Regions from separate parts of the Streptococcus halichoeri genome, predicted to be linked through region 1. Evidence: predicted binding sites of a transcription regulator. Region 1 holds the regulator's gene; each other region holds the start of a gene.

Evidence for each region. Region 1 encodes Rex, which represses fermentation and respiration genes when NADH is low (regulators of the CRP and FNR family bind a similar motif). Its sites were predicted from a motif close to TTGTGAANTANTTCACAA; they were not measured.
Region 2: trhO (oxygen-dependent tRNA uridine(34) hydroxylase TrhO) is a predicted target of Rex. The motif match lies at 8,907-8,924, and genes of this name have one in related genera.
Region 3: adhP (alcohol dehydrogenase AdhP) is a predicted target of Rex. The motif match lies at 4,487-4,504, and genes of this name have one in related genera.

The regions. Positions count from the first base shown of each region.
Region 1 covers NZ_CP081502.1:1,396,961-1,407,389, reverse strand. The annotation lists gene K5J94_RS06715 (CYTH domain-containing protein) at 1-237, shown strand, start outside; gene K5J94_RS06710 (ribose-phosphate diphosphokinase) at 365-1,336, shown strand; gene K5J94_RS06705 (cysteine desulfurase family protein) at 1,342-2,457, shown strand; gene K5J94_RS06700 (DUF1831 domain-containing protein) at 2,468-2,818, shown strand; gene K5J94_RS06695 (redox-sensing transcriptional repressor Rex) at 3,175-3,813, shown strand; gene radC (RadC family protein) at 4,015-4,695, opposite strand; gene K5J94_RS06685 (AI-2E family transporter) at 4,806-5,936, opposite strand; gene K5J94_RS06680 (SGNH/GDSL hydrolase family protein) at 6,157-6,789, opposite strand; gene K5J94_RS06675 (ClC family H(+)/Cl(-) exchange transporter) at 7,040-8,572, opposite strand; gene K5J94_RS06670 (NAD(P)-dependent malic enzyme) at 8,824-9,993, opposite strand; gene K5J94_RS06665 (2-hydroxycarboxylate transporter family protein) at 10,019-10,429, opposite strand, start outside.
Region 2 covers NZ_CP081502.1:1,680,625-1,691,053, forward strand. The annotation lists gene K5J94_RS07935 (adenine phosphoribosyltransferase) at 1-422, opposite strand, end outside; gene recJ (single-stranded-DNA-specific exonuclease RecJ) at 499-2,733, opposite strand; gene K5J94_RS07945 (SDR family NAD(P)-dependent oxidoreductase) at 2,730-3,494, opposite strand; gene rnz (ribonuclease Z) at 3,494-4,423, opposite strand; gene K5J94_RS07955 (cystathionine beta-lyase) at 4,445-5,086, opposite strand; gene hflX (GTPase HflX) at 5,079-6,323, opposite strand; gene miaA (tRNA (adenosine(37)-N6)-dimethylallyltransferase MiaA) at 6,399-7,301, opposite strand; gene K5J94_RS07970 (DUF3042 family protein) at 7,400-7,594, shown strand; gene trhO (oxygen-dependent tRNA uridine(34) hydroxylase TrhO) at 7,837-8,823, opposite strand; gene glgP (glycogen/starch/alpha-glucan family phosphorylase) at 8,997-10,429, opposite strand, start outside.
Region 3 covers NZ_CP081502.1:275,602-286,030, reverse strand. The annotation lists gene K5J94_RS09585 (LPXTG cell wall anchor domain-containing protein) at 1-450, shown strand, start outside; gene adhE (bifunctional acetaldehyde-CoA/alcohol dehydrogenase) at 1,449-4,097, shown strand; gene adhP (alcohol dehydrogenase AdhP) at 4,577-5,596, shown strand; gene K5J94_RS01450 (MATE family efflux transporter) at 6,454-7,773, shown strand; gene rpsJ (30S ribosomal protein S10) at 8,024-8,332, shown strand; gene rplC (50S ribosomal protein L3) at 8,557-9,183, shown strand; gene rplD (50S ribosomal protein L4) at 9,207-9,830, shown strand; gene K5J94_RS01430 (50S ribosomal protein L23) at 9,830-10,126, shown strand; gene rplB (50S ribosomal protein L2) at 10,144-10,429, shown strand, end outside.

The DNA of each region.
Region 1 (10,429 bases):
ATTGCTTGCTTTGGAGCTCTAACCACAGTACGACGTGAAGTGCAAACGTCAATTGGTAAGATGGCATTAGACCTAAATACCTATTTAGGAAAAACAGATTACGAATTAGAATTAGAAGTGAGCGATCCTGAACAAGGAAAAAAAGACTTTGATGCTTTTTTACAAGAAAACCAGCTACCATTTATCTTTGCAAAAAGTAAAGTTGCGCGCTTTAGCCAAGCCTTAGCGCAAAAATAATTAGGCAAGAAACTTAGCATATTACCTGCTTTTTTTCTTTTTTTTTGCTAAAATAATAGTACTTACTGTAACTATTAAATCGTCTTACCTGGTGATTTATGAACGAATTAAAGGAGCTCATTTTCTCATGGCAGAACAGTATGCTGACAAGCAAATCAAATTGTTTTCACTCACATCAAACCTTCCAATTGCTGAAAAAATCGCTGCAGCAACAGGTATACCACTTGGAAAGATTTCTTCTCGCCAATTCTCTGATGGTGAAATCATGATAAATATTGAAGAAACTGTCCGCGGAGACGATATTTATATTATCCAATCAACTAGTTTCCCGGTTAATGACAATCTATGGGAATTGCTGATTATGATTGATGCTTGCAAGCGAGCTAGCGCTAATTCAATCAATATTGTCTTACCATACTTTGGCTATTCGCGTCAGGATCGGATTGCTTCATCGCGTGAGCCCATTACTGCCAAACTAGTTGCTAACATGTTAACTAAGGCAGGAATTGACCGAGTATTAACGCTTGATTTACATGCCGTACAGGTACAAGGCTTCTTTGATATTCCTGTAGATAATCTTTTTACCATACCACTATTTGCCAAAGAATATTGCAAGCTTGGTTTATCTGGTGAAGATGTTGTGGTTGTTAGTCCCAAAAATTCAGGGATTAAGCGAGCGCGCTCTTTAGCAGAATACCTCAATTCTCCTATTGCGATTATTGATTATTCTGCAGATGACAAACACCGTGAACAAGGCTATGTTATTGGTGAAGTCGAAGGCAAAAAAGCTATTATCATTGATGATATTTTAAACACCGGAAAAACCTTTGCAGAGGCTGCAAAAGTTCTTGAGCGAGCAGGGGCAACAGATATTTATGCGGTAGCAAGCCATGGCCTCTTTGCTAATGGGGCTGCCGAGGTCCTAGAAACTGCTCCAATCAGAGATATTCTTGTGACTGATTCGATTAGAACACTTAATCGGACTCCTAATAATACCACTTATATCACTGCCAGCCAGCTGATTGCGGATGCGATTATCCGCATCCACGAACGTAAGCCCCTTAGTCCCCTCTTTTCTTTCACACCCGAAGAAAGTTAATAAATATGATTTACCTTGACAATGCTGCAACCACCCCTATGACTGAATCTGTTATCACTGCGATTAATAATTATATGATGTCATCTTTTGGTAATCCCTCAAGTATTCATTCTTATGGTCGAAAGGCTCATAAATTACTACGAGAGGCTAGACAAACCATTGCTGATTTATTAGGCGTTGCCTCACGTGATCTGATCTTTACAGCTGGTGGAACCGAAAGTGATAATGCAGCAATCAAAGGCTATGCTTTAGCCCACCAAAAACAAGGGCGTCATTTAATTACGACAAGTATTGAACACCATGCTGTTTTGCATACCATGGCCTATCTAGAAGAGCAGTTTGGATTTGACATAACTTATCTAGAGCCTCAAAAGGGCACCATTTCGGTACAGCAAGTTGAGGAAGCACTACGCCCAGACACCATTTTAGTATCAATGATGGCCGCAAACAATGAAACTGGTGATTTATTACCTATTTATGAAGTAGGTCAGCTGCTCAAAAACCACCAAGCTGTGTTTCACGTTGATGCTGTTCAAATCATTGGAAAAGCAAAAATCAATTTAGCAGACAGTGGTATTGACATGCTTTCAGCCTCCGCTCATAAATTTCATGGACCAAAAGGTGTTGGTTTTCTATACAGCCATCATCTAATCTGGGATCCCTTATTGCATGGCGGTGATCAAGAAGAAAAACGGCGTTCCGGTACTGAAAACATGATTGGCATTATTGGCATGGCCCAAGCTTTACAAGATGCCTACCGCCAAATGGAACAAAACTGGGAAAAAGTCACAGCCCTAAACAGCCTTCTCTTAGATCAGCTGGCTGGACTTCCCTATTATGTTAATGGTTCAGATAAACGTCTTCCACACGTTCTTAATTTAGGATTCAAAGGATTAGTGAATGGCACCATTCTCACTCAGCTTGATTTAGCTGGTATCGCTATCTCAACAGGATCAGCCTGCACCGCGGGCACAGTTGATCCAAGTCATGTATTAGCTGCTCTTTACGGTCCTGACTCGAATCGTTTACGAGAATCTATTCGTATTAGTTTTTCCGATCTGAACACCACAAAGGAAGTACAGATCTTAGCACATGAATTAAAAAAAATAGTGAAAGGTTAATCCGTTTCTCATGGCATTTGAAAAAGAAATCGCTTTAAAAGATTGTCGTTACAGCTATAAGCTTAATCCTTCGGTAAAAAAATACACCCTCCGAGATAATACGTTTATCCAAAATAAAATTGGGAATTACGAACTCACCCGACTCTTAGAAGAAATACCTAATTCTGGTGAGGGTTTCCCCCTTAAAATTACAATCAACAAAGAGTTGAACGGCTTCAAATTGGCTATTACTGATCAGAGCGGCTTGCGCTTGGTTAATATTTTTAAAGCAGAGCAACACCATATCCTACAAGATAAATTCTATTTTTTGATGGATAGTTTAGTAGAACGTCAGATTTTTACGAAACACCCTCAAGTGTAATGACATTTCTTAAAAAATTTATCCCACTCCTTATGACTATGTAACAAGGATTGAAAGTTTTCTCATTGCTACTGCTTTTGTCATCTAAACTTGACCAAAGCAGGGCAAAATACTAAGTCTAACAGTGATACTATTTCTTACTCAAAATAGTTATTTCAAGATAGTTAGTATAGGGTAGTGAGTTTTTAAACGTTATCAGAGGGCACTTACTTGTGACCAATAGTTTTGGACTATTGGTTTTTTTGTTGCTGGGTGTTTTTCCAGTAAAAATTGTCTAGCTGTTGCATCTTTCACAAACTTTTTGATACAATAGTGCTAGATAATGACTGAATAATGAACAAAAAGGAGCTAACAAGGTGGTTATTGATAAATCTATACCCAAGGCAACGGCTAAGCGCTTGTCTTTATATTACCGTATTTTTAAACGTTTTCATGCTGATCAAGTTGAAAAAGCGAGTTCAAAACAAATTGCAGATGCTATGGGCATTGATTCTGCTACGGTACGCCGTGATTTTTCCTATTTTGGGGAATTGGGGCGCCGAGGATTTGGTTATGACGTGACCAAATTAATGAACTTCTTTGCCGATCTTTTAAATGATCATTCCACAACCAATGTATTACTTGTGGGTTGTGGTAACATCGGTCGAGCTCTTTTACGCTACCGTTTTCATGATCGCAATAAAATGCAAATCGTGATGGGATTTGATCTAGAAAGTAATCCTCTAGTTGGAACAAAAACAGATGATGGTATTCCGATTTATGCTATCACAAGTGTCGACACACACATTCAAGAATCCGGAATTGAAACTGCCATTTTAACAGTTCCAAGTACCGAAGCACAAGATGTAGCTGATCAATTGGTCCAAGCTGGCATCAAAGGAATTCTTAGCTTCTCGCCAGTTCATCTTAATGTTCCAAAAGATGTGATTGTACAATATGTGGATTTAACCAGTGAACTGCAAACACTGCTGTACTTTATGCATCAAAATCGTTAATCAAACAATTGATTTACTCCACCAGTCAGGGAAATAACAGGAAATTCGAAAAAAAGTACCTAAAGCAATACGTCACGTGACTGGTGCTAGGTAAGTTCATTCTACTCCTGTTTTTTGTGTGACTGGTTTTTTTGTAAGCTTAAGAGTGTCATAAAAGCTGCCGCAGGTGCTCTTCCCTATTTTATGACACTATGGCTTTTCCTATAAAATATCCGTTTTTTCACGAAAGCTATAATAAGAAGTTCGTGAAACAATAATATGATCTAAACAGGTAATTCCTAGATGTTCACATGATTGTCTTATTCTTTGAGTGAACTGCCAATCATTTTCACTGGGTTCGGTAACACCAGATGGATGGTTATGCACAATAATGATGCTTGTAGCCATATTTCTGCAGGCATAATGCAAAATTTCTCGAGGCTCTGCAATTGAACGCCGGACACTGCCAATAAAAATGGTTTTTTCTTCAATAATGCGATTTTGGGTATCTAAATAAATGGCTACCAAATGTTCCTGACGCTTATCACCAAGTACAAACATCATTTTTTGGGCGACTTGATAACTAGATAGAAGTTGATTTTGGTCTTTATCAACTGATTGCTGGATTCGTAAGCCTAATTCAATCATCGCTTTAATTTCAATTGCTTTGACCTTTCCCAGACCAGATAAATTTTGTAATTCCTGCAATGAACGATTTTTAAAATCAGCCAAACTATCTAGTTCAGATAAGAGATAGGCTGACAATTCCATAACATGCTTGTTTTTTTTCCCAGTTCTAAGAAAAATGGCTAATAATTCTTGATTGCTTAAACTCTCCGAGCCAAATTGCAGTAATTTTTCCCTAGGTAATAAAGAATTCGTTCCTTGTTTTATTGAATACATTGAAATACCTCCACTTATTCATTCGAAATTGCTCAATAAAAAAGGAAGCAAAGCCGATGTTATCCTATCGGTTTTGCTTCCTTTTTGTTGTAGTCCTGCTGACATCTGAATTAGTTGGTGTGACTGTTCTTTTTCTGCTGATGCCTATAAACAGTATAGTCCTTGATCAATTGGTAAAAAGTGGCAGCTAAAGGCACGGCTAACAAAATGCCTAATATTCCTCCCAGGGCTCCGCCTAGTGTAACGGCTAAGAGTACCCACATACCTGGTAATCCGATTGATCCGCCGACAACCTTTGGATAAATGAGATTCCCCTCAAACTGTTGTAAGACAACAAGAAAAACCACAAATAGACAAGCATCTGAGACGGACTGTGTGGCAATGAGGACAAAGCCAACAACCAAGCCAATATAAGCACCAATTACCGGAATAAGGGCGGTAAAAGCAACCAATACTCCCACTGTTGCTGCATAGGGAAATTGAAAAATTAGCATGCCAAGCGCTGTTAAACTCCCCAAAATCATTGCTTCAATGGTTTGCCCAACAAAGAAATGGTAAAAGCGATGATGCAGAATCAACCGAACATTATTAAAAGTTTTGGCGTGTCTGCCTAAATACGTATCCACCAATAGCTTACCCTGCAAGCCTAATTTTTCCTTACTTGCTAAGACATAGATGGAAAAAATTAAGCTAATGAAGAGATTTAAAATGGTCGCTGCAATCGTTGACATAGAGGTTAACAGATTAGTCAAAACACCAAGAAGTTGACTTAAGACTTGTTGACCATAGTGATTTAAACGCGAAATGAGTTCTTTATCTGTCCCCAAGTAATTCACCAGGTGCTTGACTTCCTTGTTCTGATTGAGGTGTTCAACAATATTGGTTAAGGCCCCTTGATCAATGGACATCAGCGTTTTTAAACTATGAATAAGATCAGGAATCACAATTGAAAAAAGCCACAAAATTAAACCAATAAAGGTCAGATAAGCCAAGATCATCGCAATGGCCCGCTTAAAAGCCAGCGCTTTAGGATGCGATCTAACAAGGGAAACATAGGCTTTTTCATAAAATGACATCACAATATTAATGACATAAGCCACACCTGCTCCCATAATGAAGGGAGATAAAGCTTTAAAAACAACGTTAGCCTGACTAGAAACAAAACCCCAATAAGCTTGAATCGCATAGCAGATCACAAAGGTCAAAATAAAATAATAAAAATGCTTTTTCTCTAATTTCATAAAAACTCCCATATCATGATTAATACCATTATACACTAGTTTCTCCCACTAAAAAAGGGGGACCAAGTAATCCCCTTTTAGGATCAAAATGTGGCCCTAATATCAAATAGTTTACCGCATTAGCTTGAAGTAAGCTTTGATAAGTAAAAAAGCCAAGCCTTAGCCTGGAACTTTTTTATGGTAAATCGCTGCGCAAAGACCTTACAACAAAGAGGGGGAATTATGCTTTTGTTCCTAGAGACAGTTTTTCTCCAATAACCCTAGATATTTGTTCATAGCCTTTGAGATTAAGGTGCAAGCCATCTTTTGTATTGGAATCAGCCAAGCCTCCTTCTGCGTCTTTTAAAACATGATTGACATCTAAAAAATCAACATCGTTTAATTGTGCTAGCGCGTGATTAAGCCCATCAATCAGCTCGTTAGAGCGCACCTTAACCGTTTTAGCAAATTGACTGTTTTTAGAGACAGGAAGAATCGATAAGAGGGTAATAGGAGCCTTAATACCAAAAGCACGAATAGACTGAATTAATGTTTGCATTCGCTTAAGAATAAGCGTTTCAGAATGACCTAAACCAATGTCATTAGTCCCAACCAATAAGACAATCTGACTAGGGCTAAGCTCAAGTATCTGCTGATCAAGATGGTCAATCAGCCATTGGATATCAATCCCTGCTATCCCTCGGTTATAAATTGGCTTGCTGGTCGAAAAATATTTGCGAAGAGGATAGAATTCAATAATGGAATCTCCCACAAACACAATTGCATCCTTATCAACCTTTGTATTGGCGTCTGCATAATCTTTGATGCGATCATTTTGATAGGCTAACAACTCTTGTGTAACAGTTTCAATCATTAAAACATCCCTTCCTATTTTTAAAGATATATTTAGTATAACAAAAAGCTGTTACTTACACACATTTTCACTTTGTTTTTTTGAAAATCATGATGATTTTCATGTGCTGGTACTTCCCTTATTTTCAAAATTTTTCAATCTAGCATCGAAAAAATGTTCAGTCACTACTTTTTGACTGAAGCTTAAAAAAACCAAGTAAAGCCAGCAGTATTTGTCCTGATTCTTTGCCAAACTGATCCATTGAGCATTTTTACATTAAAAGCTCGCGCACTTGACCTAATTCATTTTGGTTGACAACCACAAAAATGGTAGCCCCCGCCTCGAGTTGTGTATTGCCCGTCACGACTTGGGTGCGATGATGGTTTAATTGCGTTGTGATCAAAACGTCCATAGGCAGATTAAGGTCCTTGACTTGTTTTCCAGCAATTTTATCTGTGACGGTGAGTTCAATTAAGGTTGGTTCTAAGGTGCGGGCTGGTTTTTGAATAGTCATCTTATCCAGCATAGCTTCATAGATAGGGTGGCCATTTAGTAAGTCCATCATCACATAGGCCACAAAAGTCACCACAGCAATTGCCATCAAGGGTTTGAAATCACCTACCATTTCAGTTACTAAAATCATTCCTGTTAATGGTGCTTTGGAGACAGCCGCAAAATAACCGGCCATACCAAGTACAATAAAAAGGGTGGCATAGCTGGCATCAATCAACTGCCAGTGAATAAAAAGACTGCCTATAATCAAACCGGCTAAACCGCCTAGGGTGAGGATGGGCAAGAAAATACCTCCGGGCAAGCCACTACCAAAACTCAGCATGCTAATCACAAAACGGATAATAAAATAGACTAATAACAACATGATCGGCTGTGAAGCCTGGGCCAGCTGCAAAATTAACTGATGGCCACCACCTAATAATATGGGCAAATAATAGCCAATCATGATAATAAAGGGCAAGGTCAATAAGGCCTGCAGCGATGTAGGTAAGCCAATTTTGCTTGCGCAGCTTTGATACCACTGACTGATCTTGAGAATAATAACCTCATAGTAATAGCCTAAACAGCCCAGCAATAATCCTAAAATAAGGAGTAACCAATAGTGCTTCAAGGTCAACGTCGGCAAATCAGAAGGCATGGCTAGGACCGGGGTTAGGCCAAAGATTTTGAGCGAGACGATATTGGCGACTAAGCTGGCAACTAAGGCAGAAATCCAAATGAGGCGGGAAAAGTGATGGTAAATCTCTTCGACGACAAACAAGAGGCCAGCTATTGGCGCGTTGAAGGCGGCTGAGAGTCCTGCTGCTGCTCCGCTGGCTATCATGACGCGGCGCTCCATGTGACTGGCGCCTAATCGCTTAGCTAAGCCTTTAGCAGACATGGCACCAAGCTGAATAGATGGTCCTTCACGTCCCAGCATAAAGCCCGCAGAAATACCTAAAATACCACCTAGAAATTTTTTCCAAAGAACAGACCACCAATTGGGGGACAGAAGACCCTTTAGTTCACCTTCTACGTGGGGAATACCTGAGCCCTTGATGTCAGGCTCTAAATGGGCAAGGTAGCCTGCAAGTACCACAGCAAGTGCTGAGCCTAAGGTAATTAGGATTAACAAGTAGGGCAACTGGTGCGACTGGTGATAAAGCATGATAACCCAACCACCTACTTTTTCAATGATTAAGCGAAATAAACTCACAACGATTCCTGCAATCAATCCAACAAGGGCACCACGCCAGACAAAGGCAATGATTGACTCGTTTGAGAATTGATATTCGCGTTGATGATTTTCCATTTTGACCTCATTTCTGTTCAATACCTTTCTATTGTATCAAAGCTAAGGTCAAGTTTCTAGGGGCAGTTTCAGCCAACAAGCCACTAGCCTCTAGTAGGAAGGAAAACGAGCCGTTAATTTATTTTTTAGTTTATAGGCTTTTTGAAGAACAGCCTATTTCTTTTGATTAAGGGATAACAAGCCAAGGCAAGGCGTCTAAAAAGACTGTAACAAGTAGTCACAGTCTTAGTTATTCTTTCAACAGAACATTTTTAAACCTTATGATCCGTGGCATCACGAACACTTTTGGCTACAAGATCAGCCACGCCCGCATCAAACGCCCCAGGTATGATGTGAGTGGGTGATAATTCCTCGTCCGTGACGAGACTTGCAATTCCTTTAGCAGCTGCAATTTGCATCTCAATGGTAATGGTTTTTGCACGCGCATCTAGTGCACCACGAAAGATTCCAGGGAAAGCTAACACATTATTAATTTGATTTGGAAAATCGCTTCTGCCCGTCCCGACAATATAAGCACCGGCTGCTAAGGCCTGATCTGGATAGATTTCTGGTACGGGATTAGCCATGGCAAAGATTATCGGTTTATCAGCCATTAAGGCAATCCATTCTGCTTTTAGCACACCTGGAGCCGAAACGCCAATAAAGATGTCTGCCCCTTCTAGGGCTTTGTCTAAGCCCCCACTACGACCTTCCTTATTAGTTACTTTTGCGATTTCAAAATGATGTGGGGCAAGTTTGTTTTGATCAGCCTGATTGATAATGCCAAATCTATCAACGACAGTCACATCAGTCGCACCAGCTGCAAGTAACTTGCGGGTGATGGATAAACCAGCTGAACCGCCGCCATTGACAACAATTTTGGCTTGTGCAAGCTCTTTTCCGATTAATTTTAAACTATTAAAGACGGCTGCTAGCACAACAATCGCTGTTCCGTGCTGGTCATCATGAAAAACAGGAATATCGCATTCTTCAATTAGGCGTTGTTCGATTTCAAAGCAACGCGGCGCACTGATGTCTTCCAAATTAATCCCACCAAAAGTTGGCGCCATTGCTTTGACAATTCTCACGATTTCATCCGGATCTTTAGTATCTAATACAATCGGTATGGCATCAACACCGGCAAATGCTTTAAAGAGCGCTGCTTTTCCTTCCATAACAGGCATCGCCGCCAGAGGGCCAATATCGCCTAACCCTAAAACTGCTGTCCCATCACTCACGACAGCAACGGTATTTTTTTTGGTAGTTAAAGTATAGCCTAGGGCTGGATCATTGGCAATAGCTGAGGAGACACTGGCCACACCGGGGGTGTAAGCAATGCTCAAATCTTCCTTGTTTTTAATGCTCACCTTGGGGCTAACTTCTAATTTACCACCATGCTTGCGGGCTTGATCGATCGCTCGTTGTCCTAAATCTGTTGTCATGTGAAACTCCCTTCAAGATTAATGATTAATGGAAAATAAACCGTAAAATAGCAGTCATGGTGATGACTGTAATCGCCCCACCAAGACGGGTTGCAACTTGGGCAAATGGCATAAGATTCATCCGATCTGCTGTGCTTAAGATGGCAACGTCACCTGTTCCTCCCATCCCACTTTGACAAGCAGAGACGATGGCTGCTTCGACAGGATTCATGTTCAAGAAACGCGAGACAAAAAAGCCAACTGAAACAACGGTAAGCACGACGCTAATCACAACAATGAAATATTGCCAACTCAAGGTAGCTACGACATCTTTAAGGGGAATATAAAGCAATCCCAGACCAGCCATAAGCGGAAAGGTAAAATTACTTGAGATGAATTTATACAGCTGCTTGGCGCCATTTTGAGTTTCTTGAGGAATAATATTGACATATTTTAA
Region 2 (10,429 bases), 280 kb from region 1:
ACAACACCACCTAATTGCTGAACCATTTCGATCGTTGCTTTAACGGTTCCACCGGTTGCTAATAAGTCATCAACAATCAAGACACGTTGTCCAGGTTTAATAGCATCGGCATGCATGGTTAAGGTGTCTAAACCATATTCTTTTTCATAATCAGCTGAAACCACCTCACGTGGTAATTTCCCTGGTTTACGAACAGGTGCAAAACCAATTCCCAATTCAACAGCGACCGGACAGCCAATGATAAAGCCCCGTGCTTCTGGGCCGACAATCATATCAATGTCCTTATCGCAAGCGTATTGGGCAATTTCCCGAATCGCATAACTATAAGCTTTGCCATCTGCCATCAAAGGAGAGATGTCTCGAAAAGTGATGCCTTCTTTGGGATAATTTTCAATGGTTGCAATATAATTTGTTAAATCCATAATACTTTCTTTCTAGCGACTTTCGGTCAACATAAAATACTCTTCATTATACCATGAAAGCCTTGTTTCGTAAAACTTATTTATCCCCAAACCTACTATTTGGCTCATCTGCTGCTCTTAGCCAATCATAAATAGCCTGCGGGCTGCCTAGAGCCATTAATTCTTGATAAGCCACCTTGGCTTTTAAGTTTTGATAAATCAAACTCTCAGTTAAATCCTTCTTTGGTGCATCCTTAATCACCGTCATTACTCCATCGGCAATGTTTACAAAACCAAGCTCTTCGAAAATTTGAATCATTTTTGTTAAAAGCTGCTGATCAAGGTTCAAATAGCTGGCCAAATCAAGCAATTTATAGCGGATATCAAACTCTGGAAATTGGTAGAGAGTTTTATATAGTTTAGCAAACTGCTCCTTACTGCCATAACCAGACAAGTATAGAGGTTGCTCAATCTTATTTTTAAAGTAAATAGCCGTTAGGTGTTTTTGGGCAAATTGCTGGCGCAGCTGATTGGGCTCATCAGGGATAAGTTCAAGTAAGGCAGCTTGCCCATCTTTAGCTTCAGCTAAGCTAGGCAAATGCTTAGGAATTACCGCATTGCGCTTACGGACATCGATCAATTGAATCCCAGATACTCGTGCATCAACCAAAAATAATTGGATACTAGTGTGACCATTCCATTGGTTCACACTGAGGGTCACAGCCAACTCCAGACCGCGAGCCTGCTGAAATTCTTGCCAAAAGGAACCTTTTTGAAAGGCAACCACGTCAATTTCGACACCATCTTTGGCAATTTTTAATTTCAAATGGCGATTATTTTGCCCCATGCTGCGAGCTTGTAAGACCTGAAAATCCCGTAACCAAAAAAGAGGCTTTTTATTATCCATCCCAAAAGGCGCTAGAACACTCAATTCCTTAAGGGTTGCTAAACTGAGCTGCTTGAGGTCTAATTCGTCATCTAAGCTGAGTTGACTCTTTTGATCAATCGCTAAGTGCTTGTTGGCCACATAATCAGCCAAGGCCTGACGCAAGAGGGGCAATTCAGCCGCATCAATGGTCATACCAGCAGCTCCAGCATGTCCACCAAAGGCGAGCAGATGTTCTTTGGCCGCAGCTAGAGCCTGGTAAATATTAATCCTTTCTGGACTGCGTGCTGAGCCCTTAGCCAGCTCATCATCAGAAATTCCCAAAACAATAACTGGACGACCGATTTCTTCCATGATGCGGCCAGCAACAATCCCTAGTACGCCTGGATGCCAGCCTTTTTTGGCTAAAACCTGAATAGGCTGGGCCAAGTCCACCATCTCTAAAGCTTCCTGATAAATAGCTTGGACAAGCTCCTTACGCTCTTGATTTTTGGCATGAATCATCAGGGCTATTTGATGGGTTTCTTCCTCATCAAAACCTGTCAGTAATTCCAAAGCAGGATTTGGATCATCCAGTCGGCCAAGTGCATTTAAGGCAGGCGCAATTTGAAAGCCGATGGTTTCCTCGTCACAGTCACCAGGCTTAACATCAGCGAGCTGCATCAACTCTTGCAGACCAATTCGCTCGGTTTGGCGTAAGACGGCTAGTCCATTTTTAACCAAAATGCGATTCTCACCGGTCAAGCTCACCATATCAGCAATGGTGCCAATGGCTACCAAATCTAAAAACTCTGTGGGAATACTCTCTAAAAGGGCACAAGCCAATTTGAAAGCAACGCCACAGCCCGCTAAATAGTGAAAAGGGTAATCGGCATCTGGATGTTCTGGATGGATAATCGCGAAAGCTTTTGGCAAAGCCTCAGGTAAACTATGGTGGTCGGTGACAATGACATCAACTCCCTGGGCTTGCGCGTAAGCAATCGCCTCATGGCCAGCCACGCCATTATCAACAGTGATAATCAAGGAGACGTCTTCTTGTTCTATGAAATATTTGTAGACACTTTGATTTGGCCCGTAGCCATCACTAAAACGATTAGGCAAATAAGTCCGCACTTGGGCTCCTAGCATCTCTAGTGTTTCTTGCACAATTGAGGCAGACGTCATTCCATCGGCATCGTAATCGCCGTACACTAAAATCGTTTCTGCCTGCTCAATCGCCTGGCGAATGCGCGGCACTGCTTTTGCCATATCATGAAGTAAATAGGGATCATGCAAATCAGCTAAATCAGCGGTCAAAAAAGCTGTTAAATCTTCTGCTGTGCGGATGCCCCTTTGATAAACTAACTGGGCCGCTGCCTGGCTAAGTCCCTGGTTCTTAGCAAGCTTAAAAAAGCCAGCATCTGGCTTTTCCTTAGCTAGGGCCCATTGATAAGTAGCTGTGATCATTTATAATTAAAGACCTTTCGTGCAAAAAAATCTGAGAGCCGTGGAAAGAGGGCATAAAAGGTGTTGGCCGCTGCCAATAAGAAGGGAAGATTGAGTTCGCGCTTAGGCCGATCAAGAACCGCGACAATCCGCTTTGCAACTTGCTGGGGCTGTAAGGTAAAACGGCTCACGCTAGCCAAGTACTGACCAGACGGATCAGCCTGATCAAAAAAGCCTGTCGCAATTGGCCCTGGATTGACCGTAGTCACAAAGACACCCTGATCAGCTAGTTCTAAACGTAGGGCATTTGAATAGCCAATCATGGCAAATTTGGTCGCAGAATAGACTGTTGATTTGCTAGAAGCAATCAGGCCAGCCATGGACACAATATTGATAATGTGCCCCCGACCTCTGCTAGCCATCCGATGGCCAATCAAACGCGCAAAAGTAATGCTTGCCAGAGTATTGACGGCAAACATTTCGGCAATTTCTGCACTGTCAAAGGCATCATAGCTTTTAAAAGCACCAAAGCCTGCATTGTTAATCAATACATCAACTTGGCCATGCTTTTGCGCAATCTCTTCCACTAAAAGAGCAATAGCCTGACTATCTTTAATATCAATCGCATAAATGGCCTTATGAGGAATCTCAGCATATAAGGTTGCCAGCTTTTGGGCATCTCGGCCAACTAAAATAATGAAATCATCAGTGGACAATTGATGAATAATGGCTTGCGCTAAGCCACCACTAGCTCCTGTAATCAAAAAAGTTCGTTTTGCCATTAAATACTCACTTCCTCTAAATCTTTGACAACCTTAACGGGTTCAAAAATCGTTGCGGCATCTTTTTCCAGTTGACGACAGGCGCGGCCCAAAAACCGAGCAGAAACGTGATTTAACAAGAGACGTTTGGCTTTTGCTTCTTTGGCAATCTCAGCAGCCTGCATATTGGTAGAATGGCCATGGTTACGAGCCATCCGGTCATCACCTCTACCATAGGTTGATTCATGAACTAAAACATCCGCATCTCTGGCCAGCCGAACGCTGGCTGGGGTTTTGCGGGTATCACCGATAATCGTAATGATTTTCCCTTTTTTCGGAGCAGAGATAAAATCACTAGCTCTAATTAGCCTACCATCTTCTAAGACGACATCTTGGCCATTTTTTACCTGGCCAAACAAAGGACCAAAGGGCACGCCAGCTGCTTTTAAAGCTTCAGCATTTAAGGTTCCCTCTAAGTCTTTTTGGACAATACGGTAACCAATACAAAAAATCGTATGCGCTAATTGTTCTCCATAAACCAAAAATTTATCAGTCTCCATCAATAGACCTAGATCATTTTCGGTGAATTCTTTGAAATGGATGCGATAAGGTAGTCTTGAACCAGAAACCTTGAGGCTGGTCATCACAAAGGACTTGATGCCAACAGGTCCATAAATCTCAATGTCGGTTTGCTCTTCACTTGCTTGAAAAGCCCGGCTGGCTAAAAAACCCGGCAGGCCAAAAATATGGTCCCCATGTAAATGTGTGATAAAGATTTTTTTAATTTTACGAGGCTTAATGTGCGTCTCTAAAATTTGGCGCTGGGTTCCTTCACCACAATCAAACATCCACACTTCATTGATTTCATCTAGCAATTTTAAAACTAGACTCGAAACATTTCGCTGCTTAGCCGGCTGGCCAGCACCTGTCCCTAAAAACTGTATTTCCATTATTAAATTAACTTATACTTTCTAATTGCTGATATAGAATTGGTATTGCCGCTGGTGAAAGCCATAGCATCTTTGACCAGAGTAGGACTTAGCCAGGGCTATTAGCTCCTCTTGATTATAGGAAGTCAGCAAAACTGTCCCATCCTCAAAGAGATACTTTTGCGACAAAAGGTGATCGGCTAACGCTTCTTTATGCCGCTTTTGCTCAGTAAAGCCATTGAGACACATTTTAATCTGGTTTGCTTCTTGATAAACCAGATAATGCGGAAAAATCATCGCCAGTTCAAATAAGAGTGCCTCAGTCACTGGCTCATTCACCTCAGAAAAAACCAAGGCTTCTTCTTGTTCTGCTTCTTGGTAGACATATCCATAAGCTTTGCCTGAGACATTTAAACGTACAAAAGGAAGAGATTCTTTAAAAAAACTAGGATTAGCTTGGCATAGCCCCAAAGCTTTTGACATCTGATAATAGTAATCTGTAGCTGCCTTAGGGGACTGCTTTTGATATATTTCTGCAAAATAAGCATTTAAAACACTAGGTGGAGGGGTAATCAGCCGCTTCTTTTCTTGATCTGACACCCCCTGCATAATGGTGGTTAAGTATTGTTGATCCATTGAGGTATAGCCCCCATATTGCATTGCCAAAGAAATATAATCAGTCATAAAATCCTTCTAATCTCCATTTATTCTTTGAGGCGATATAGCCTTTGATGTTTTCTTTTCTTTGTTCGAAGTGATAGTCATCTAAGAAGGCAACCTTTTGCAGCTCATATAGCTTATAAAAATCAGCCGGATCGACACTTATGGAAAAAGGTATAAACAATTCACAAATCTGCTCAACTAGCCATGTACGTAAGCGTTTTCGACTAGAGTGATCATGCGCGCTCAATTGTATATTAGGAAAAGCTGACGCTGTAAAGGCTTGAGCTAAATCCATTTTATTATAAATGGTCAAGCGAGGAATGTGTTGCATCCCTAAATCACGAAGAATCTCTAACACGACCTGCTCTTGCTCTAGCTGGTGCGGGTCACTGGCATCAATGACATGTAAGAGCAAATCCAGATGACGGCTTTCTTCCAAGGTTGATTTAAAGGCAGCAACAAGCTCTGTTGGCAAATCTTGGATAAAACCAACTGTATCAGTTAGAGTCGCCTGAAAGTGGTCTCGTAGATATAACTGTTTGGTCGTAGCATCCAGAGTCGCAAACAATTCATCAGCCTCATAGTGGTCATGATCGGTCATGAGATTCATGATCGTTGACTTGCCAGCATTGGTATAACCAATGAGACCAATCCGAAAAGGCTCTGAAGTCAAACGCTTTTCACGAGTAATTTGGCGATTCTGTTCGACTTGCTTGAGCTTGTGCTCAATATCTGCGATCTGCTGCCGAATTGAGCGGCGATTTAGCTCTAGCTGACTCTCACCAGGTCCTCGGCTACCAATACCACCAGCTTGACGGCTAAGCAGAATTCCTTGCCCCATCAAGCGGGGCAAGAGGTATTTCAATTGAGCCAGATGCACTTGCAATTTGCCTTCATGGCTATGCGCCCGCATGGCAAAAATATCTAAAATTAATTGCATGCGATCAATCACTTTTACGCCAAGCTCAGCTTCTAAATGGCTATTTTGACGTGGCGTGAGCCGGTTATTGACAATAACCATGTCAATTGCATCAGCTGCCACTCGGGCGCTTATCTCGCTTAATTTTCCAGCGCCCACTAAGGTCTTGCTGTCATACTTTTTACGTTTTTGCTCATAGCTAGCAACCACTTCTGCGCCAGCTGTTTGGGCAAGGCTAGCAAGTTCAATCATTGACATTTCAAATTGTTGTGTATCTGGTAAGGCCACACCAACCAGAACAACGCGTTCTTGTGCGTTTTGTGTCTCAATTAAGCTCATGTCCAAACCTCCAAATACCGTAACATTTATTATACCATAAATCTAAGCAAAGATTAGGTATTACCAGCTAATCGGCTAGTTCTTAGTCAAGAAGGCTTGCGCGTCCGCCACCAGTTCAGCTGGGTAGGTCGGCTCAGAAATCTGGTAAAAAGGCACTGCCATCCTATTTCTAAACCAGGTCAATTGCCGCTTTGCAAATCGTCTGGAATTTTGTTTGAGCTGAGCTAGGGCCGCATCTAGACTAGCTTCGCTGGCAAAATAAGGGAATAATTCTTTATAACCAATCGCCCGGCTGGCTTGGGCATGAGGAAAATGCGTGAAGAGGTCCTCAGCTTCTGCTAACAGTCCTTGCTCCACCATCCCATCAACACGCTGATTGATACGCTCATATAAGGAGGCTCTTTCATCAGTCAGCCCAAGGAGCAAGACCTCATAGGGAAAAGGCTTATTTTGCTGCTTAGTGGCAAAACGATGGCGCTCCAAGGCCCGGATAGCTCGGCGGCGATTGGGCTCATTAATGGCAAGCCTGGCCTTTTTGACTTGCTGATAGAGTTGCTGGTTTGTCAGTTTCGATAAGGCTGCGCGGTAGGCTAAGAGAGCCGCCTGATCAACCTCTCCACCAAGGTGATAACCTTCAATCAAACTTTGGATGTAAAGGCCCGTTCCCCCAACAATAATCGGCAACTTACCAGCGGCCATAATGTCATCTAGCGCCCTGGTCGCATCCTGGACGAAATCATAAACAGAATAATTTTCCCAGGGCTCTCGAATATCTATTAAATGGTGTTTCACCAGCGCTTGCTCCCTAGCACTGGCTTTGGCGGTACCAATATCTAGCCCCTTATAGACTTGTTGGCTATCACCAGAGATGATCTCGCCATTAAACATCTTAGCCAACTCAATCCCTAGAGCTGTCTTTCCCACGGCAGTTGGTCCGACCACTGCAATTAGTTTTTTTCTTGGTTCTTTTATTGTCATGTCAAATCTTCAAAGCATACCCTTTCACTTGCTATTTCGGTCTTTTTTCGCTAACATATATTATACCATAGATGTTACCACTCTAAAGGTTAGAATAAATGTTACAGGAGAATAGCGTTATGAAAAAATACCCATTTGCCAAAGGTCTCATTACAGGTGTCCTTGCCACTACTGCTACAGTAGCTGGCGCGCTCTTGACCATCAAAAAAACGATTATTGAACCCGAAGAAGAAAAAGAAGCATTCATCGAAGAAAACCGCAAAAAGGCAGCACGTCGTCGTGTATCCCGTTAAGCAGCAACAAAAGAACTGGAGACTTCCCCAGTTTCTTTTTTTATTGGCTTGCAAAAAGCGCTAGCAATTTTGTCGCAGATAATAGCACCGCAGGTCTTATAGAAGCACAAAAGGAAAGCTGCTTTTTAGCTGCTCTCCTACTTAGTTATCGTATCAGTCACTCGCTATCATTGCCAATGAACCAAAAGGTTTTTCTTTACGCTGATAGTTGAGGTTAAAACCTATCTGTTAGGTAGCCAAGCTTAGGCGGTTACTGCCTCAGGCAAGACTTCCCCAAGAACAGCTAAGCGCTCAGCCCATTGCGTGCGCGTTAAGCCATGTTCTTGCACGTAGCGATTACGTTCATGAGCTCGGCATTCTGGTGAGCAGCCGCGCAAGTATTTGGCTTCATTTGCTTCAGAAGCAAAAATTTGCTTATTGCAAAATGGGTTGGCACAATTCACATAGCGTTCACAAGGCGAACCATCAAAATGGTCCTTACCGATAATGGTAGGGTCAACATGGTTAATAGGCACCGAAATGCGCTCATCAAAGACATACATAGCACCGTCCCATAGTTCTCCTTGCACCTTTGGATCCTTACCGTAGGTAGCGATGCCGCCGTGTAATTGCCCAACATCCTTGAAGCCCTCACGAACCATCCAACCTGAGAATTTTTCACACCGCACACCACCGGTACAATAAACAACTACCCGTTTTTCCATAAATTGTTCTTTATGATCACGTACCCATTGGGGTAATTCACGGAAATTACGAATATCAGGACGAATAGCCCCACGGAAATGACCTAAATCATATTCATAGTCATTGCGCGTATCAAGGACAACAGTATTTTCATCTAGCAAGGCTTCTTTGAACTCTTGGGGATTTAAATAGGCTCCCGTGGTTTCTAGAGGGTTAATATCCTGATCAAAGTCATTGTCTTCTAAGCCTAGATGAACAATTTCTTTTTTGTAACGCACAAACATTTTCCGAAAAGCTTGTTCTTTTTCTTCGTCAATTTTGAACCAAAGATCAGCAAAACGCTCATCACTGTGCACCCAATCCATGTATTTTTGGGTGGTTTCATAATCACCAGAGACGGTACCGTTAATGCCTTCGTCAGCAATTAAAATCCGGCCCTTAAGACCAATGGATTTACAAAATTCCAAGTGCTGCGCAGCATATTCTTTAGCATTTTCAATAGGAACGTATTTGTAATAGAGTAAAACACGAATGTTTTCAGACACAGTTAAGTTATCTCCAATTCTTTTATTCTTTTGCTTTATCTTTTATTATAACCTGCCAAAAGCCAGACAAGCAACAAATTAGCTTGTACATTTTATCACAATACCAACTCGCAAAAACCAGCCAAGGTAGACCTCTCACAGGTCACCCTAAGCTGGCTATTTTTGATTATTGCTTAATAAGATTGCCAAATGTCTTGATTGTATTGTTCGATAGTGCGATCAGATGAGAAGAAACCTGCTTTGGCAATATTATGCACAACCTTTGTCATCCAAAGATCTTGGTCTTCATAATCAGCCAACATCCGTTCTTTTGTCTGGATATAATCTTCCAAATCAATCAAAGTCATAAACCAGTCTTTGTTGATTAATTCCAAGTAAAGCCGCTCTAAACGTTGCTCATTACCAATTTTCAACATGTCAGGGCTAATGATAAAATTAACCGCTGCTTTGATTGCTGGATGGCTATCATAGTAATGTTTAGATACATAGCCACCTTCAGCATACAAACGAATAATGGTATCAGAATCTTGACCAAAAGTATAGATATTGTCCATACCTGCCAGCTCTGCAATTTCTACATTAGCACCGTCCATAGTCCCTAAGGTCAAGGCCCCGTTGAGCATAAATTTCATATTACCTGTGCCTGAGGCTTCTTTTGAAGCTAAGGAAATTTGTTCAGAAATATCAGATGCTGGGATCAAGTGTTCAGCTACTGTGACATTATAGTTTTCCACCAAGTGAACGTTGAGGTATGGGCTTACCTCTGGGTCATTATTGATTAATTCGGACAGGCAAAGGATCAAGTGAATAATGTCTTGAGCAATCACGTAGGCTGGTGCTGCTTTGCCGCCAAAAATCACTGTCAGTTTGCGTTTAGGTAACTTGCCATTTTTGATTTCTAAGTATTTGTGGATGACATATAGCGCATTCATTTGTTGGCGTTTGTATTCATGGAAGCGCTTGATTTGTGTATCAATAATCGAGTTTTCATCCAAATCAATGCCTTTGTTCTCTTTAAGGTAACGCTTCAAGGCCAGCTTGTTGTTAGCCTTAATATCTGCTAAGCGTTGATGCACAGCAGGGTCATCTACAAAGGCCAATAATTTTTCTAATTTGGTGCCATCTGTAAGATAGTCATCACCGATTAATTCTTTCAAATAAGCAGCTAAATCTTGGTTAGCAAACTCTAACCAGCGACGGAAGGTAATACCATTGGTTTTATTATTGAATTTTTCAGGATAAAGTTGATAAAATTCTTTTAATTCGCTAGTCTTAAGAATTTCCGTATGAAGGGCAGCAACCCCATTGACGCTGGTAGCAAAATGAATATCCATGTGCGCCATATGAACTCGTCCATCTTTATCAATAATTTGTAAAGCAGGATTGTCAACTTCTGTCGCAATCAATTGGTCTAGTTGCTCAATAATGGTAACCAAGTGAGGCACAACTTCACGCAAGTAATCGATTGGCCATTTTTCTAAGGCTTCTGATAAAATCGTATGGTTGGTATACCCTACCATTTGTCTAACAATAGCTACCGCTTCTTCAAAAGTCATGCCATGCTTTTGTGTTAATAAACGAACCAACTCAGGAATGACCATTGATG
Region 3 (10,429 bases), 910 kb from region 1:
CCAAAAGGCGAAAAAGGTGATCGTGGTGAGCAAGGCCCACAGGGAACTCCACAAATCCCTGACGAGCCAGAAGTTGATCCACCACATACACCTGATCAACCTCAAGTACCAGAGGTGACCCCTCAACCTCAGCCTGCGCCAGAACGTCCACACGTTCCTCAGCAACCTGAGCAGCCTCAAACTCCTACTCCTAACCAACCAGAACAGCCAAGCCAACCTAAGCAAGAACCACAAGAGCAACAACCAGCTCCAGCTGACACTAATAACCAACCTAAGGCAGCGCAGCCAAGAGCTCAGGTTGCACCAGCAACCGTTGTTGCTCCAAGAGCTCAACGCTTACCAGCAACCGGTGAGAAGGCTAACCCGTTCTTTACCGCAGCTGCGCTAGCTGCCATGACTAGTGCTGGTGTCCTCGTTTATCAATCCAAAAGAGAAAAAACAAACGCCTAAAACTAATCCTATTAAAAGAATTATATCCACTACACATAAACAAAATTGGGTTGACAGCTAACAAGGACACCAACTAGCCACTTATCGTGCAGCAAGAACTGCCAGTAAAAGGAAAGTTCATTGTCAACTGTAGCGGGTGACTTATAGCTAAGCACGAGAAGAGACAATAGCAAAAGCCTATTGAAAAAGTCATCGTTTGATGGCTTTTTTTGCTACACTAAAGTTGAGATGATGGTATGCTTGATAGTCAGTTGACTTTAGCTATTAGTCCCTATTCAAAGGCCTTTTGCAAGCCGATTTACCAGTATTCAGAAAAAGAGATTAAGGTAGGGTTTCCTAGTAAACCTTAAGAAGATACTATTGAAGCTAAATTAAGCTATACACAAGAATGAATATCAGTCCTAGAAAAGCACGAAGCCTTGACCACTCTGCCTGTTGTTTTACAAAAATTAAATTACCTTAAAGAAACTGTGGAGGATGACTGAGAGCACTTGGAATCTTTCTGTCAAAGAAGAGGCAAGAATTGCTCATAAGTCAGCGAATAGTTCCTTTTACGGGTCTTTGTGGTGGGGGAGATTCCCATTACAAATGACAAAAAATCATAGTGCTAAAATGATAGAGAGCCTGAAAACATCGGGACTAGGGTAGAGCAAGCTGTCTAGGTATAGTAGAAAAGGCGTCAAAGGCTGGCTACCAGTTTTTGATACTGGCATAAGGTGGATATAGTTGGTTGATACTGCTGTCTGCTGTTCAAAAGTGCCGGATTCAAGCCTCATTTAGCCAAAAATAAAGGCTTTTTGCCATTTTTATTGATTTGATTAAAGGCTTTAGCTTAATTTTATGTGAAAAGAAAATGGAACTGGTGGTGGAAAATTGAAAGTTTGAAAAAAAGTTCACATTTTATTGTGAAACTATTTACAAACTTTCTTTTTGTGGTATACTATTTTTGTAAACAAATTGTGAAACTTTTAACAATCTTATTTTAAGAGGAGAATCAAATGGTGGAACAACAAATGTCGCCTGAACAAAAACAACAAGAAGCACAAGCACACGTTGATGAACGCGTCGAAAAAGGTTTGATTGCCTTAGATGCCTTTCGACAATTAAATCAAGAACAAGTGGACTATATTGTTGCTAAGGCTTCGGTGGCTGCCCTTGATGCCCATGGTATTTTAGCTAAACATGCAATTGAAGAAACAAAACGGGGTGTTTTTGAGGACAAAGCAACTAAGAACTTGTTTGCTTGTGAACACGTGGTTAACAACATGCGCCACACTAAAACTGTTGGTATCATTGAAGAAGACGAAGTTACAGGGTTAACACTGATTGCTGAACCAGTTGGTGTGATTTGTGGTATTACGCCGACCACCAATCCGACTTCAACCGCTATTTTTAAATCATTGATTGCCTTAAAAACACGCAATCCCATTATTTTTGCCTTCCATCCTTCCGCTCAAGCATCATCGGCTCATGCCGCACAAATTGTGCGTGATGCAGCGGTTGCAGCAGGGGCGCCAGAAAACTGTATTCAATGGATTACTAAACCTTCTATGGAAGCAACCAATGCCTTGATGAATCATGATGGTATTGCCACCATTCTTGCTACTGGTGGAAATGCGATGGTGCGGGCTGCTTACTCTTGTGGGAAACCTGCTCTTGGCGTTGGTGCTGGTAATGTTCCAGCCTATGTTGAAAAAAGCGCTGATATTCGACAAGCTGCTCATGATATTGTCATGTCCAAATCCTTTGATAATGGAATGGTGTGTGCTTCTGAGCAAGCTGTTATTATTGATAATGAGATTTATGATGCTTTTGTTGAGGAATTCAAATCCTATAAAACATACTTTGTTAATAAAAAAGAAAAAGCTCTGCTTGAAGCATTTTGCTTTGGTGTCAAAGCAAACAGCAAAGATTGTTCAGGTGCCAAATTAAACGCTGATATTGTTGGTAAACCAGCAAGCTGGATTGCTGAGCAAGCAGGCTTTACAGTGCCAGAAGGCACCAATATCTTGGCAGCAGAATGTGCACAAGTTGGCGTACAAGAACCCCTTACCCGTGAAAAATTATCACCAGTTATCGCTGTTCTTAGGGCAGAGTCAACTGAGGATGGTCTTAATAAGGCCCGGCAAATGGTGGAATTTAATGGCCTAGGCCACTCAGCAGCTATTCATACCAAAGATAGTGCCCTAGCCAAGCGTTTTGGTACCGTCATGAAAGCTATGCGGATTATCTGGAATTCTCCGTCAACCTTTGGTGGAATTGGCGATGTTTACAATGCTTTCATTCCATCATTAACACTTGGTTGTGGTTCTTATGGCCGTAACTCTGTAGGAGATAATGTTAGTGCCATCAACCTCTTGAACATTAAAAAGGTAGGAAGACGTAGAAATAATATGCAATGGTTTAAGGTTCCTTCAAAAACATACTTCGAACGTGATTCTATTCAATATTTACAAAAAGCGCGTGATGTCGAACGGGTCATGATTGTGACAGACCATGCTATGGTTGAGCTTGGTTTCTTAGATCGTGTTATTGAGCAACTTGATTTGCGCCGTAACAAAGTGGTTTATCAGATTTTCTCAGATGTGGAACCAGATCCTGATATTACAACCGTTCAAAAGGGAACCGAGCTTATGCGGACCTTCCAGCCAGATACCATTATTGCTCTTGGTGGTGGTTCTCCAATGGATGCAGCTAAGGTTATGTGGCTCTTTTATGAACAACCTGAGGTTGACTTCCATGACCTTGTGCAAAAATTCATGGACATTCGTAAGCGTGCCTTTAAGTTCCCTGAACTCGGTAAGAAAACCAAATTCATTGCTATTCCAACAACTTCTGGAACCGGATCAGAAGTAACACCCTTTGCCGTTATTTCTGATAAGAAAATTAATCGTAAATACCCTATTACAGACTACTCATTGACACCAACGATTGCGATTGTCGATCCATCCTTAGTGATGTCAGTTCCAGGCTTTATTGCTGCTGATACTGGTATGGATGTTCTTACCCATGCAACAGAAGCCTATGTATCTCAAATGGCTAATGATTTTACAGATGGCTTAGCCCTACAAGCAATCAAGATTGTGTTTGATTATCTGGTGCGTTCTGTAAACGATGCTGATTTTGAAGCGCGTGAGAAAATGCACAATGCTTCTACCATGGCTGGTATGGCCTTTGCTAACGCCTTTTTGGGTATGAGTCACTCTATGGCCCACAAAATCGGTGGGGTCCATCATACCGTGCACGGCCGCACCAACGCCATCTTGTTACCATATGTCATCCGCTACAATGGTACGCGCCCTTCTAAAACCTCAACCTGGCCAAAATACAATTATTGGAAAGCTGATGAAAAATACCAAGACATTGCTCGCTTACTTGGCCTGCCAGCTTCCACACCAGAAGAGGCAGTGGCATCTTACGCCCAAGCTGTCTATGACCTAGGTGTTGCAGTTGGTATTAAGATGAACTTCAAAGATCAAGGCATTGACGAAAAAGAGTGGATGGATAGCCTGCATGACATTGCCCTGCTGGCTTACGAAGATCAATGCTCACCAGCCAACCCACGCTTACCAATGGTAGCCGACATGGAAGAAATTATGGCCGATGCCTACTATGGCTATGCCAAACGCCCAGGCCGTCTCAAATAAGGGCGTTGGTTACTATAATGCAAGTAGAGTCAGCAAGGACAAGGGTGCTGGCTCTTTTGTGTCATCGCGCTGCAGTATTACTTAAGGTCAGCTAGGAGCCAATAGTCTGCATCAAACCTTACAACTCCTAGCTTGCGCTCTTTTGAATTGGCTTTTTCTGTGGAAATGCTAGCTAAGCAGACTTGCCGCTTGCTACCTTTACGCAACAGCTAAGCGGACCAGCTCTTTTTGCTGTCGTTAGGTGCTGACTTTTTAGTCGCACCTTTTCTTTGTGGGATTTGCGTCGGGTGCTAAGCAGATAAGTTTTAGAGAGATTAGACGGTATTGTTAACTGGTAAAGTATATTTTCAGAAAATTTCAGTAAGAATAACTAATTTTGTTGACAGAGTATGTGAAATAAAGTACAATGTATTTGGAAAACGGTTACAAAATGATGTTATAGCCATAACCATTTGTATTAACATTAAGGAGGGATTGTTATGAAAGCCGTAGTTGTTAACAAAGAAGGTACTGGAGTTGAGGTTGTAGATCATGAACGACCAAAGGTAGGCCATGGTGAAGCACTGGTTAAGGTGGAATATTGTGGGGTCTGTCACACCGATTTACACGTTGCTCATGGTGATTTTGGGAAAGTGCCAGGTCGGATCTTAGGACACGAAGGTGTTGGTATAGTAGAAGAAATTGGTGAGGGGGTCGATTCACTTAAAGTAGGTGATCGTGTCTCTATTGCTTGGTTTTTTGAAGGTTGCGGCCACTGTGAGTATTGTACCACAGGACGTGAAACGCTGTGCCGTAGTGTCAAAAATGCTGGTTACACCGTTGATGGTGGAATGAGTGAATACGCCTTGGTTACTGCTGATTATGCAGTAAAAGTACCTGAAGGTCTTGATCCTGCCCAAGCATCCTCCATTACCTGTGCAGGAGTTACTACCTACAAAGCTATCAAAGAAGCTGGAGCAGCTCCTGGTCAATGGATTGTTTGCTTTGGTGCAGGTGGTCTAGGTAACTTGGCAGTACAATATGCCAAAAAGGTCTTCAATGCGCATGTGGTTGCAGTGGACATCAACAATGATAAATTAGCCTTAGCAAAAAAACTTGGTGCGGATCTTGTGGTTAACGGCAAAGAAATCGAAGATGTTGCAGCCTATATCCAAGAAAAAACAGGTGGCTGTCATGGAGCAATCGTGACAGCAGTCTCCAAAGTTGCTTTCAATCAAGCCATTGACAGTGTGCGTGCGGGTGGTACAGTCGTTGCCGTTGGCTTACCATCAGAATATATGGAACTTTCAATTGTGAAGACTGTTTTAGATGGTATCAGAGTAGTTGGATCACTAGTTGGGACACGTAAAGACTTAGAAGAAGCCTTTGCCTTTGGAGCTGAGGGCCTTGTGGTACCAGTAGTCGAAACTGTCGGTGTGGATACTGCTCCTCAAGTCTTTGATGAAATGGAAGCAGGCAAAATTCAAGGCCGTAAAGTTTTAGATTTTACCGCTCTCTAACACAGCTAACGTCAGTATCAGCTTTTAGCTTGTAAGGACAGTGCTAAAGTATCAATGGTAGTTTTCTTCCTATTAAAATAGTCAGTTATCAGCTTTTTGGAAATAACTCGCTCGTGACGTATAAGAAATAGGTTTGGCAAGCTTGGGGCGAACACATGCTCTTGCCATAACTTAGTAAAAAAGACAGGAAAAATTGCTTTCCTGTCTTTTTAGGGTTCTTCGCTTCTAGTGAGGAGATGAAGAATCAAGCCCAAGTTAGCCCTGTCTTTGGTCATTATTGCACTTAAGGCTAGGTAATACATGATAGATGTTACAGAGCTTTTTTCGTTCGTTGTCTCTTTTTTTGCTCTCTTTATTCTTGTGATTTTAAAGGAAGAAAAAAGCTGGTCAGTCAATCTCCTTAGATCTAGTAAGGCACACTAATTGGCAGATTTTTGGTGCAGATCAGGTAGCTAAGCATTGTGTTCCTGGTTGAAATGCCCCGCCTTTTTAGATATGATGACAGTAGAAATAAGAAAAGAATATCCTGTAGAAAATGAAATGATTGCTTTTTGAGGTGGATGTTATCAGGCATCAATCACCCTACAAAAAACACGCACCTTGTTAGGGTGGTTAGCTGACTGAGTGCCTTTAAGCTTCTGGCTAGTATAAACAAAAGCTTATATGGTTAGTCAAATGACGAGCGCTGCTGCTTGGCTAAGCTTTTTCCCTCTTGGTTTGGTGATGGGGGAGGACCTGTCTTTAATGGTTGCGGCAGCTATAGACGGGTAAACAGTAAAAATAGGTCGCAGTCAGTCAATCCATCTAGCTTGGTTTTAAGTAATTAAGTTGGCAGGGTATCATTAGGAACATAGAATATGCCAAATAATAGAAGAAAGTTGTTAACAGTAGCCTTGCCAGCAATGGTGGAAAATATTCTCCAAATGCTGATGGGGTTAGTGGATAGTTATTTAATTGCTAAAATCTCCTTAGTTGCTGTTTCGGGGGTGGCCATGGCTAATAACCTTTTAGCTATCTACCAGGCCATCTTTATTGCCATCGGCGCAGCCGCCACCAGTCTTGTCGCTAAGGCTAAAGGGGAATCAGATTATAGTAAGCAACAAGCGTACATAGCAAATGCACTCCTTTTAAGCTTGCTGCTGTCTTTCATTTTAGGGCTTTTGAGTTTTTTCTTTGGCTACCCTTTGTTACATTTATTGGGAGCTGAGCCACTGGTAGCTCAAACAGGGGCTAGCTATTTAGCTATTGTTGGTGGCTTGGTGGTGAGCCTGGGGCTACTAACCGTCTTAGGAGGGATTGTACGAGCGCTGGGCTTTCCCAGATTGCCAATGGAAGTTAGCTTAATCACCAATATCTTAAATGCCGGATTATCACTGTTGGCTTTATTTGTCCTTGGTTGGGGACTAACAGGTGTTGCCTTTGCGACGGTTATAGCGCGCTTTCTGGGTGTTTTGCTCTTAGTTCGGCAGTTACCCCTTGGTCAACTTCGCTTTAAAAGCCCAGGTCACAAAATGGCAGAAGTAATGGCAATTGCTTTGCCGGCAGCCGGCGAACGCCTGATGATGCGGCTTGGCGATTTGATGATTCTCACGATTCTTGTCCGATTAGGGACAAAAGTCGTAGCAGGAAATGCCATTGGCGAGAGCATTTCACAGTTCAATTACATGCCAGGCCTTGCTGTGGCGACCGCAACGCTACTCTTTGTCTCTGAAGAAGTCGGTCAGGGTCATCCAGAGCGCGTCAAGAAGCTAGTACGGGACTCCTATTGGCTGAGCCTAGGAATGATGCTAGTGATAAGTGGACTGGTTTTCTTATTTGGTGATAGTCTCTCTAGTCAGTTCACTAGCGACAGCCTGGCTAAGGGAGCTAGCCTAACGGTTTTAGGCTATTCCTTACTCTTTGCACCTTGTACGGCAGGAACACTGGTTTACACAGCATTATGGCAGGGCCTAGGCAATGCGCGCCTGCCCTTTTACGCCACGACCATCGGGATGTGGCTGATACGGATTCTCGGTGGTTACTTTCTCACTGTTTCGGTTGGAATTGGCTACGCGGGGATCTGGATAGCAACTGGCTTAGACAACGCCTTTCGCTGGTTCTTCTTGTTGCGCCTTTACGCGAAGCAATTAGCAAAAAAGAAAAAAGACGAAGTCGATGAACTAAATAGTGAGGCTTAGCAAAAGGGAGTGTTAAGAGAGCTCTAAGTGCCAACTGCCTTTTAGAGAGTTTTTCCAAATAGACAACTAAAAAAAGCGAATAAACCCTTGCATTGGGTTTATTTTTCTGATATTATATTATGGTGCTGTTAAAAGCAGCTTTTAGCTATGATACGAGAGGTTGCGACACGCTCGGTTGCATTGCCACGCAAGGGCTGTTGGTTTTCTCGAGGAGCTAGCCTATTATCGTAAATAGACGAGAGGAGAAAAGATGGCAAACAAAAAAATCCGTATCCGTTTGAAAGCGTACGAACACCGTACACTTGACACAGCGGCCGAAAAAATCGTTGAAACTGCAACACGTACAGGTGCTACTGTAGCTGGTCCAGTTCCACTTCCAACAGAACGTAGTCTTTACACTATTATTCGTGCGACTCACAAATACAAAGATTCTCGCGAACAATTTGAAATGCGTACACACAAACGTCTTATTGACATTGTGAACCCAACTCAAAAGACAGTTGACGCTCTTATGAAATTGGATCTTCCAAGTGGTGTAAACGTTGAAATCAAGCTTTAATTAGCTGGATACGGCCGAGGCAAGCGCGTGTTTAATCCTAATTGAACACAGGCTAAACTTTTTGTGAAAAAGCTAAATCTTCGGATTTTCTATTTTCAGTTTGAGTTTGATGCCTCGAGCATCTTGATTTGAGCACAAAAAACGCTCGTAAAAAACTTTTTTGAGCATGAAAAACGCTCATTAAAAACTTTTTGAAATATATAAGGAAAAGGAAATATTTTCTCATGACAAAAGGAATCTTAGGGAAAAAAGTGGGAATGACTCAAATCTTCACTGAATCTGGTGAATTTATCCCTGTTACTGTCATTGAAGCAACACCAAACGTTGTGCTTCAGGTTAAAACTGTCGAAACAGACGGTTACGAAGCAGTCCAAGTTGGTTTTGATGACAAACGTGAAGTATTGAGTAACAAACCTGCCAAAGGCCATGTAGCAAAAGCTAACACAGCTCCTAAGCGCTTCATTCGTGAATTCAAAAACATTGAAGGCTTAGAAGTAGGATCAGAAATTACAGTTGAAACTTTTGCAGCCGGCGATGTTGTTGATGTAACTGGTACTTCAAAAGGTAAAGGTTTCCAAGGTGTTATCAAACGCCATGGTCAATCACGTGGTCCAATGGCTCACGGTTCACGCTACCATCGTCGTCCAGGTTCTATGGGACCTGTTGCGCCTAACCGTGTTTTCAAAAACAAACATTTGGCAGGCCGTATGGGTGGTAACCGCGTAACCATTCAAAATCTTGAAATTGTCCAAGTTGTTCCAGAAAAAAATGTTATCCTTATCAAAGGTAACGTACCAGGTGCTAAGAAATCTCTTATCACTATCAAATCAGCAGTTAAAGCTGCTAAATAATAAGAAAGGAGAAAACAGTTAAAATGGCAAACGTTAAACTATTTGACCAAACTGGTAAAGAAGTTAGCTCAGTTGAATTAAACGATGCTATCTTTGGTATTGAACCAAACGAATCAGTTGTTTTTGATGTTGTAATTAGCCAACGCGCTAGCCTTCGTCAAGGTACACATGCGGTTAAAAACCGTTCGGCAGTATCTGGTGGTGGTCGTAAACCATGGCGTCAAAAAGGAACTGGACGTGCACGTCAAGGTTCTATCCGCTCACCACAATGGCGTGGTGGTGGTGTGGTCTTTGGACCAACTCCACGTTCATACGGATACAAACTTCCACAAAAAGTTCGTCGCCTTGCTTTGAAATCAGTTTATTCAGCAAAAGTTGCTGAAGATAAATTTGTAGCTGTCGAAAGCCTTTCTTTTGCAGCACCAAAAACTGCTGAATTTGCAAAAGTGCTTTCAGCACTTAGCATTGATTCAAAAGTACTTGTACTCATTGAAGAAGGAAATGAATTTGCAGCTTTATCAGCGCGTAACCTTCCAAATGTTAAAGTTGCAACAGCAACAACTGCAAGTGTACTTGATATCGTGAACGCAGACAAACTTCTTGTAACGAAAGAAGCAATCTCTACAATTGAGGAGGTTCTTGCATAATGAATTTGTACGACGTAATCAAAAAGCCAGTAATCACTGAAAAATCAATGTATGCTCTTGAAGAAGGGAAATACACATTTGAAGTGGATACACGTGCGCACAAACTACTAATCAAACAAGCTATCGAAGCTGCGTTTGAAGGTGTGAAAGTTGCAAGCGTGAACACTGTTACTGTTAAGCCAAAAGCAAAACGCGTTGGTCGTTATACAGGGTTCACTTCAAAAACGAAAAAAGCTATTGTAACACTTACGGCTGATTCAAAAGCTATTGAGTTGTTTGCAGCAGAAGCTGAATAATCTAAGGAGGAAATAACGTGGGTATTAAAGTTTATAAACCAACGACAAATGGCCGTCGTAACATGACTTCTTTGGATTTTGCAGAAATCACTACAAGCACTCCTGAGAAATCATTGCTTGTTTCGCTTAAAAACAAAGCAGGTCGTAATAATAACGGTCGCATCACTGTTCGTCACCAAGGCGGTGGACACAAGCGTCACTACCGTTTGATTGATTTTAAACGCAATAAAGACGGTGTCGAAGCTGTTGTTAAAACCATCGAATATGATCCAAATCGTACGGCAAACATCGCCTTAGTACACT